2 regions of the Dyadobacter chenwenxiniae genome follow, and region 2 is predicted to be linked to the other one. Evidence: riboswitches for the same ligand, from Rfam matches in the RefSeq annotation. Region 2 holds a riboswitch; the other holds the start of a gene.
What was found. A riboswitch is a leader RNA that binds a small molecule or an ion and turns the genes downstream of it on or off. The one in region 2 is predicted to bind thiamine pyrophosphate.
Positions count from the first base shown of each region.

Region 1: linked by a shared signal. The riboswitch ahead of thiS (sulfur carrier protein ThiS) and the one ahead of MUK70_RS25645 (TonB-dependent receptor) in region 2 are both predicted to bind thiamine pyrophosphate.

Region 1 covers NZ_CP094997.1:2,927,328-2,931,753, forward strand. The annotation lists gene MUK70_RS12400 (RraA family protein) at 8-940, shown strand; gene MUK70_RS12405 (bile acid:sodium symporter family protein) at 1,004-2,110, shown strand; gene MUK70_RS12410 (GNAT family N-acetyltransferase) at 2,157-2,660, opposite strand; TPP riboswitch at 2,803-2,898, shown strand; gene thiS (sulfur carrier protein ThiS) at 2,968-3,171, shown strand; gene thiC (phosphomethylpyrimidine synthase ThiC) at 3,214-4,426, shown strand, end outside.
Region 2 covers NZ_CP094997.1:5,985,092-5,989,517, reverse strand. The annotation lists gene MUK70_RS25660 (S41 family peptidase) at 1-703, opposite strand, end outside; partial or broken gene rocD (ornithine--oxo-acid transaminase) at 710-1,962, opposite strand; gene MUK70_RS25650 (hypothetical protein) at 2,136-2,360, shown strand; TPP riboswitch at 2,461-2,557, shown strand; gene MUK70_RS25645 (TonB-dependent receptor) at 2,596-4,426, shown strand, end outside.

The sequences.
Region 1 (4,426 bases), 3.1 Mb from region 2:
TTCAATTATGAGAGTACATTTTTTTGGATTAATAGCCCTTTTAGCCCTCAATTTTAACGGCCTGCAATCGAGCCAGGCGCAAATGATGCCCAAGGAAGAGTTGATCTTCCTCACCTCCGAATGGAAAGGCGAACGTTTTCCTGACGGCCGCCCGAAAGTGCCCGACGAGCTCATCGCCCGCGCCAAAAATATCTCCATCGAAGAAGCCTGGGTTGTGCTTCAAAATGAAGGATATAACTGCCAGTTCGACGGAAACTGGAAGATTTTAAAAGATGACATTGTCATTACTGGCCGCGCATTGACAGCCCAATTTATGCCTTCCCGCCCGGACGTTGAAAAGCTTGTAAAGGACCGCGGCAACAAGAATGGAATGTTAGGAAACACCAATTCCTGGCCTATCGACAAGCTTTCCAAAGGTGACGTTTATGTGGCAGACGGTTTTGGAAAAATCGCCAGCGGAACATTGATCGGCGACAATTTGGGAACCTCCATTTTCACCAAATCAGGCAATGGCGTGGTTTTCGACGCTTCCGTTCGCGACCTCGAAGGACTTTCCAAAATTCAAGGTTTCAATGCTTTTGTCAGAGATTTTGACCCGTCCTTTCTGAAAGACGTTTTCCTGACCGGCATCAACACGCCCATTCGCATTGGCCGCGCCATTGTGCTTCCGGGCGATGTGGTTTTGGCTAAAAAAGAAGGCGTGATTTTCATTCCCGCGCACATGGCCGAAAAAGTGATCCTAACCGCCGAATTCCTTACATTAAGGGACAAATTCGCGCTTCAAATGCTCCGTGAAGGCAAATTCACCCCAGGCCAGATCGACAACCAATGGACCGACCAGCTCAAAGAAGCCTTTCTGAAATGGCTCGACGGTAACCCGAAAGAAATCCCAATGAAACGCGCCGAGCTGGATGAATACATGAAAAAAAGAACCTGGTAACCTCTTTTGGAAGTGCCAGGGCACTTTGCGCTCTCTTTTCAATAGCATTATAACCACAATTATATGAATGTTTACAAGCTACTCGCTGGTGTCGCAGGTTTGTGTCTTCTCGTTGCGCTTTTCCTCGCATTCTCCGGAAACCTGCCGCAAGCCGGTCCCTTCTTTATTGCATTTTTTCTCGCCCTGGCCGTCAGTTTCAGGGGTTTTGAAAAGCTGAAAGGCTTTACTTATACAACCGTCATTTTTGCCGCAGTAACCACTGCACTTTACTTTCCGCAGCATTTCCAGACAGTAAACGGCTTTAAACTAGCCGCACTGATCACCCCACTGATCCAGATTATCATGTTCGGCATGGGAACTTCCATGAGCTTCGGCGATTTTGTAGGTGTTGTAAAAATGCCAAAAGGCGTGTTAATCGGCGTAGTAAGCCATTTTATTATTATGCCAACGATTGGTTTTACATTGGCAAACCTAAGCGGCTTCCCACCCGAAATCGCAGCCGGGATTATCCTCATAGGCTGCTCCCCAAACGGAATGGCTTCGAATGTAATTTCTTATCTGGCCAAAGCAAATCTCGCATTGTCGATTACTATCACCGCCATTTCTACAATGCTTGCTCCTATCGTAACACCGTTGCTAATGAGCGCGTTAGCAGGAGCTTTTGTTCAAATTGACACCTTGCATATGATGTGGGACATTATCAAAATGGTGATTATTCCAATCGGCGCAGGACTGTTATTCAATAAATTTTTCAGCGGCAAAGCGAAATGGCTGGACGACGCCATGCCAATCGTTTCCATGGCCGGAATCGCATTCATCATTGTCATCATCACCGCCGCCGGCCGCGATAGCCTCCTCACAATCGGACCGACATTGCTCCTACTTGTGCTTATTCACAACTTGTCCGGTTACACGCTGGGTTACTGGTCAGGGCGCTTGTTTAAAATGAGCGAAAGAGACTGCCGCACCATCGCCATAGAAGTAGGCATGCAAAATGGAGGCCTCGCCTCAGGCATCGCAAAAGAAATGGGGAAAATGGCCACCGTCGGCCTCGCACCGGCCATTTTCGGTCCCTTAATGAACATTACCGGCTCCATATTAGCATCCTGGTGGCAAGGTAAACCGACCGGGGACGAGGAGACTTATGTGGAGACTGGAAGGGCGCATTGAAAAAAGCTAGACTTGCTAAGTCTTAAGACTTAGCAAGTCTCTAGTCTCAATCCTCCTCCAACAACAACTGCATAAAAACCAGATCGAGCCACTGGTCAAATTTATAGCCCACCTCCTTCAAATATCCTTTCTCTACAAAACCATATTTCTTGTGAAATTCGATGCTGCCACGGTTGGTTGCGTCGATACCGGCGATCATGCTGTGGAGGCCGGATTCTCTTGCACGCTGGATCAGACTGCCTAAAAGTTTCCCTCCTACGCCCAGCCCTCTCGATTTTTCGTCCAGATAAATGGAATGCTCGACACTAAATTTGTAGCCGATTTTGGGACGGAAGATGTTATAGGAACCATAACCAATCACTTTCCCTTCCCTTTCCGCAACAATGACAGGCATACCATCATTGAACATTTTTTCAAACCATTCCTTCTGCTCTTCCAAACTCCGCGGCTCGTAATCGTAAATGGCGGTGGTATTTAAAATGGCGTGGTTAATAATTTCTAACAAGGAAGGCAAATCCTTAGGAGCAGCGCTTCTGATAATAAGATCCATCAAAATAACGTAGGTTCGATATAATTGGTAATATGAGCTTAAAGTTAGCCGATAATTCTTAAAATAAAAGTGCTTCCAATTCTGGAATCAGCACTGTTTTCTTTGGTTTATTTTTGATAATACATTTTTTGGAATAGCTTTGCCTAAACTTTAGGGGTGTCCCGATATGCGGACTGAGATAATACCCTTTGAACCTGATGCAGTTAGTACTGCCGAAGGGAAAAGTAAGAGATACTGCTATTGTATCTCAATGTATCTTTCCAAAAAAGGTCCATTCCTGAAGTTTTTCTCAAAAACACAATTCAGAATGGAAATTATCGTCAACGGTCAATCACGTGAATTTGCTGAACCGCTCTCGGTCCAGCAACTACTTTCTGCTCTTTTTCCTGATCAAATCAAAGGGGTCGCAGTCGCTGTAAACCAGTCTGTTATTCCGAAAATGGCATGGGCCGGTCACGCATTGCAGCCGTATGACCGCGTGATGCTGATCACCGCTACCCAAGGCGGCTAGCCTCCATTCTTCCCCATTTGTTTATCCTTAATCCAACATTTTATGAAAACTGAGAAAACGCCACAAAGCGGCAGTGTGACCACAGACCCGTTTCCAAATTCCCGGAAAATTTACGTAAAAGGCAACCTGTATAATGTGTCTGTGGCTATGCGGGAAATTGCATTGACCGACACGCGTTTGCACGGGAAAGCTGGTCAGGTAGAAAAAAACGCGCCGGTCACCGTTTACGATACGAGCGGCCCTTTTACCGATCCGAATGTGGAAATCGATGTTAAAAAAGGACTGCCTGCATTGCGGTCAGAATGGATAAAGGCGCGGCAGGATGTGGAGCAATTGGATAGCATCAGTTCTGATTACGGCAAGCAGCGGCTTGCAGATCCGTCACTTAACGCATTGCGTTTTGCACACATTACCAAGCCATTACGTGCCAGAGCGGGTGCTAATGTTTCCCAGTTGCATTATGCTAAAAAAGGCATTATCACCGCTGAAATGGAATACATTGCGATCCGCGAGAATCAGCGGATTCAGGAAAATTTATTAGAATTGAATGGTAAGGCGAGCTCGCTTGCGCATCAGCATCGCGGTCATAGTTTTGGAGCCAATACGCCGGTTAATTTCATTACGCCGGAATTTGTGCGCTCGGAAGTGGCAGCTGGCCGTGCGGTGATTCCCGTCAACATTAACCACCCGGAAAGCGAGCCGATGATCATTGGACGCAACTTTTTGGTCAAGATCAATGCCAACATTGGCAACTCTGCGGTGTCATCCACCATTGAAGAAGAAGTTGAAAAAGCCGTCTGGGCTTGCCGCTGGGGCGCGGACACTATCATGGACCTTTCCACAGGCAAGAACATTCACGAAACCCGCGAGTGGATTATTCGTAATTCGCCGGTTCCTATCGGAACTGTTCCGATTTATCAGGCTCTGGAAAAAGTGAATGGAAAAGCCGAAGATCTGACCTGGGAGCTATTCCGTGATACGCTTATTGAACAGGCTGAACAAGGTGTAGATTATTTCACGATTCATGCCGGGGTGTTGCTTCGCTACATTCCGCTTACTGCCAAAAGGATCACCGGAATTGTTTCGAGAGGCGGTTCTATCATGGCCAAATGGTGTCTGGCGCATCATAAGGAAAATTTCCTTTACACGCATTTTGAAAAAATCTGCGAAATTATGAAGGCTTACGACGTCGCGTTTTCACTTGGCGATGGATTGCGGCCCGGTTGCATTGCCGATGCCAATGATGCTGCACAAT
Region 2 (4,426 bases):
GCTTTTTGTCATACTGCTTGTTATTGGTTTGGTAAGGCTCCGGAATGAACTGGTGGTAAACGACATAGCCAATTTTATTCGTACCAATGTTATAGGTTGTGTCAAAGAAAACAGGATCTTCCTGTAAAACCACGGGCGTAATGTCGCGTGTTGTTGTTCCTTCTGTCAAAGTCCCTTCTGCATTGATAGTCGCCAGCGTGTAAGTCAGTCTTTCCTGGGAATTAAGGAGTTTGCTGTAATTGGAGCCCGTCAGTTTCTGGCCGCTCACGCTGCTAAAAATATCGCCTCTCTTGAAGCCTGCTTTGGCCGCGGGAGAATCCGGAAGCACATAAAGCACGACGCCGATCACGTTCTGGCTGCCAGTCGGGAAGTAGGTAAGCTTATATTCCATTCCCGAAGCTTTTGATTGACCTCCCAGGGACGCTTCCAGTTCCTCCGCACTCTCCTGAATCCAGGAAAACCGGTCGCCATCGGGACGTAATGCAGCGTCATATCTGTAAAGCAACGACTCGAAAAATGAGGCGGGCTCTTTGGAATAATCTGGCTTCGTGGTCATGTTATCATTCCAGTAATACCAGTATTTCATATTTTCGTAGATCCATTGATTGGTTTCCGTGTCAGTGGCAGGGTCTACATTTTTCTCTTTGCATGAAAGCACTGCCGCGCTGATGGAAAGAATGGCCAGTAATAGTTTTATTTTCATAAACGGCTACGCATTTGCTAAAAATACCTGCTCAATAATATCACATGCCTGGTTCATCTGTTCTTCGTTAATGACCAAAGGCGGCGCAAACCGGATCTTGTTTCCGTGCGTTGGTTTACACAGCAATCCTTTTTCCATCATTTTGTAACAAAGATCCATTGCGGTGTGGCTGTCTTCAGTATCATTAATTACGATTGCATTCAACAAACCCTTTCCTCTAACGACCTCAATAAGAGAACATTGTTTTTGTAAATCACGCATTCTATTTCTGAAAAGCTGACCCATTGTTTCCGCATTTTCAGCCAGATTTTCGTCTATAACCACTTGCAATGCAGCAACCGTAACCGCACAGGCCAAAGGATTTCCCCCGTATGTGGAGCCGTGCTCGCCGGGTGCAATGGTCAGCATCACTTCATCATCCGCGAATGCAGCCGAAACAGGCATTACGCCGCCGGAAAGGGCTTTTCCCAAAACCAGAATGTCCGGTTTAACACCTTCCCAGTCGCACGCAAGACGCTTTCCTGTGCGCCCGATGCCCGTTTGCACTTCGTCGGCGATAAAGAGCACATTGTATTGGGTACAAAGCTCCCGGACGCCTTTGAGATAACCTTCTTTTGGAACCACAACACCAGCTTCGCCCTGAATCGGTTCCACCATAAAGCCTGCAATGTTGGGATCGGCTTTGAAGGCATTTTCCAGAGCTTCCAGGTCGTCGAAAGGGATTATTTCAAAACCAGGTAAAAACGGTCCGTAGTCATTTGTGCTGGAAGGGTCTGTAGAAGCGGAAATCGCTGCCAATGTTCTTCCCCAGAAGTTGCCCGAAGCGTAAACCGTTTTGGCTTTGTCCGGCTCAATTCCCTTTACTTTATAAGCCCATTTCCGCGTCAGTTTCAAAGCAGTTTCCCCGCCTTCCACACCGGAATTCATCATAAGGACTTTATCAAAACCAAAATATTCACAAAGACTTTTCACATTCCCCAAGCTTATCATTATAAAAAGCCCGGGAAGTCAACGTTAGCTTTTGCGCCTGCGCGATCATTGCGTCAATTATTTTCGGATGGCAATGCCCCCTGACTGACCGCACTATATGCAGACAAGAAATCCAGATATTGCTTACCCTCCACATCCCAGACATGCACGCCCAGCCCACGTTCCAGAACCACCGGCATCGGCTTATAATTATGCGCCCCATAGCGATATTCCAGCTCCATCGCCTGCTGCGAAGCATTCATTTCAATTGTGTCTGTATAGTTAGCCATTGTTAAATTTAATGTAGTCAGGTTGGTTTTGTATGTTATGTAAAAATAAGGAAAAGAAGGTGAAGTTTCAGAGATTGAGCCAATCGCCCCTTCACTTTTAAATGTTTATGTTTGTAAAAGACCGGAGTCATTACTTTGGACAAAAGATGATTCTTACAAATAAAGCAAAGCTTATGAAACTCCAATATATTTCAGACAGCCAAGGTGTTACAATAGGTGTTTACATTCCGATTACAGAATGGAACGCATTGAATGCCGACATTGAACATGAGGAAACAGACAACGTTCTGCAATGGCATAAAGATATTGTTTCAGACAGGTTAGTAAGCTTCAAGAAAAATCCTGAGGAAGCGATTGACTTTGACACAGCTATGGATGAAATTGAAAAGAGTCTTTAATAAGCATTTCCATACAAGTCAGAGTCCGGAAAAGTGGTTAGAAAGACAACAATAATTTAACAAAGCTTGAATCATCCGCTGATCCGGCGTAGCTTTGCAGCATAATCTCAAGGGGTGCCCTACCGAACGGGCTGAGATCAAACCCATATGACCTGATCCGGGTAATGCCGGCGTAGGGAGAGAAAAAGCAACCATTTGATAGGTGGCCCCTGCCTGTTGTAACCAAAAAATCGCAATGCGAAACGTTACTACCTATCTGTTTATATTCATAATCAGCACATTACCATTCAGTTCTGCGTTTGCACAACGATCCATTTCCGGCCGTGTTACGGACGCGGAAGATGGAAAAGCATTGCCCGGAGCGACCATTAAAGCCAGCGATATCCGCGGCACGCAAACCGATGGCGCGGGGAATTTCAATCTGCGCAACATTTCTGAGAATATTTCCACATTGGAAGTCTCCTACATTGGCTATCAAACCTTGAAACTGCCCATTTCTTCTGAAAGCCAACTGGAAATCAAGCTTAACAAGAGCACTTTCCAAGCCGATGAAGTCATCATTAATGCAACCCGCGCCAATGACAAATCCGCTATGGCATACAGCACGGTCACAGCGGAAGCCATTGACAAACAAAACCTTGGACAAGATTTACCCGTTCTGCTCAACTTCACGCCTTCGCTCGTGAGCACGAGTGATGCAGGCGCGGGTGTGGGTTACTCGGGCATTCGTATACGCGGCTCGGATGCAACGCGCATCAATGTGACAGTGAACGGCATTCCGTATAACGATGCGGAAAGTCAGGGCGTTTTTTGGGTGAATATGCCGGATTTCGCTTCTTCGGTTAGTAGCATTCAGATTCAACGCGGCGTAGGCACTTCAACAAATGGGTCAGGCGCTTTTGGGGCAACGGTGAACATTAACACCAATGCTTTCCGGCAGGAAGCTTACGCCGAATTGAACAATTCTTACGGGTCTTTCAACACGTTCAAAAACACATTAAAAGTCGGTTCCGGGCTGATTAAGGATAAATTTACGTTTGACGCAAGGCTGTCGCGTGTTTCGTCGGATGGTTATGTGGACCGGGCTTCTTCGGAATTGCATTCTTATTATTTGTCGGGTGGATTTTTTGGTAAAAAGAGCTTTGTGCGGGTGAATGTGTTTTCCGGAAACGAGCGGACTTACCAATCCTGGAACGGCGTGCCGGAAGCCAAGTTACGCGGTGATCGCGAAGGGATTTTGAGTTACATTGATCGGAATGGTTTGAGCGAAAAAGATGCGCAAAACCTGCTGGAATCGGATAACCGGACTTACAATTCCTACACTTACAAAAACGAGGTGGACAATTACCGTCAGGATCATTATCAGATTGTTTCCTCGCATAATCTGAGCGATAAATGGATCTTTAATCTCAATGCATTTCTTGTACGCGGACTGGGTTATTATGAGCAATCGCGAGTAGGTGATGAATACAGCAATTATAATTTACCCAATGTCGTAATCGGCCAGGATACGCTTACCAGCACGGATCTGATCCGTCGCCGCTGGCTGGATAATTACTTTTACGGCTCCACTTTTTCATTGGAATACAATTCTTTCAAAAAGCTGACTGCCAGCTTCGGCGGTGGCTATAACCATTATGACGGCGACCATTACGGACGCATCATCTGGGCACGGAACGCCGGAAACGTTGAAAACGATCATCAATATTATTACAGCAAAGGCGTTAAGAAGGATTTCAACATTTACGGAAAGCTCTATTATCAGCTGACGCCAAAATTGAATGCATTTGCAGATTTGCAGTTCAGAACCGTAAACCATAACATTCAAGGCACTGACAATGATCAGATTGCGCTCGCATTCGATGAGTCTTACTCGTTCTTTAATCCAAAAGCAGGACTTACCTATCAATTAGCAGATCAAAGTTCTGTTTATGCGTCTTATAGTGTCGGAAACCGCGAGCCTAACCGGGATGATTTTACTTCGTCAACGGCAGGTTTGTTTCCCAAAAGCGAGCAGTTGCAGAATGTGGAAGCGGGCTTCAAAACGCAGCGCGGCATCTGGGCTT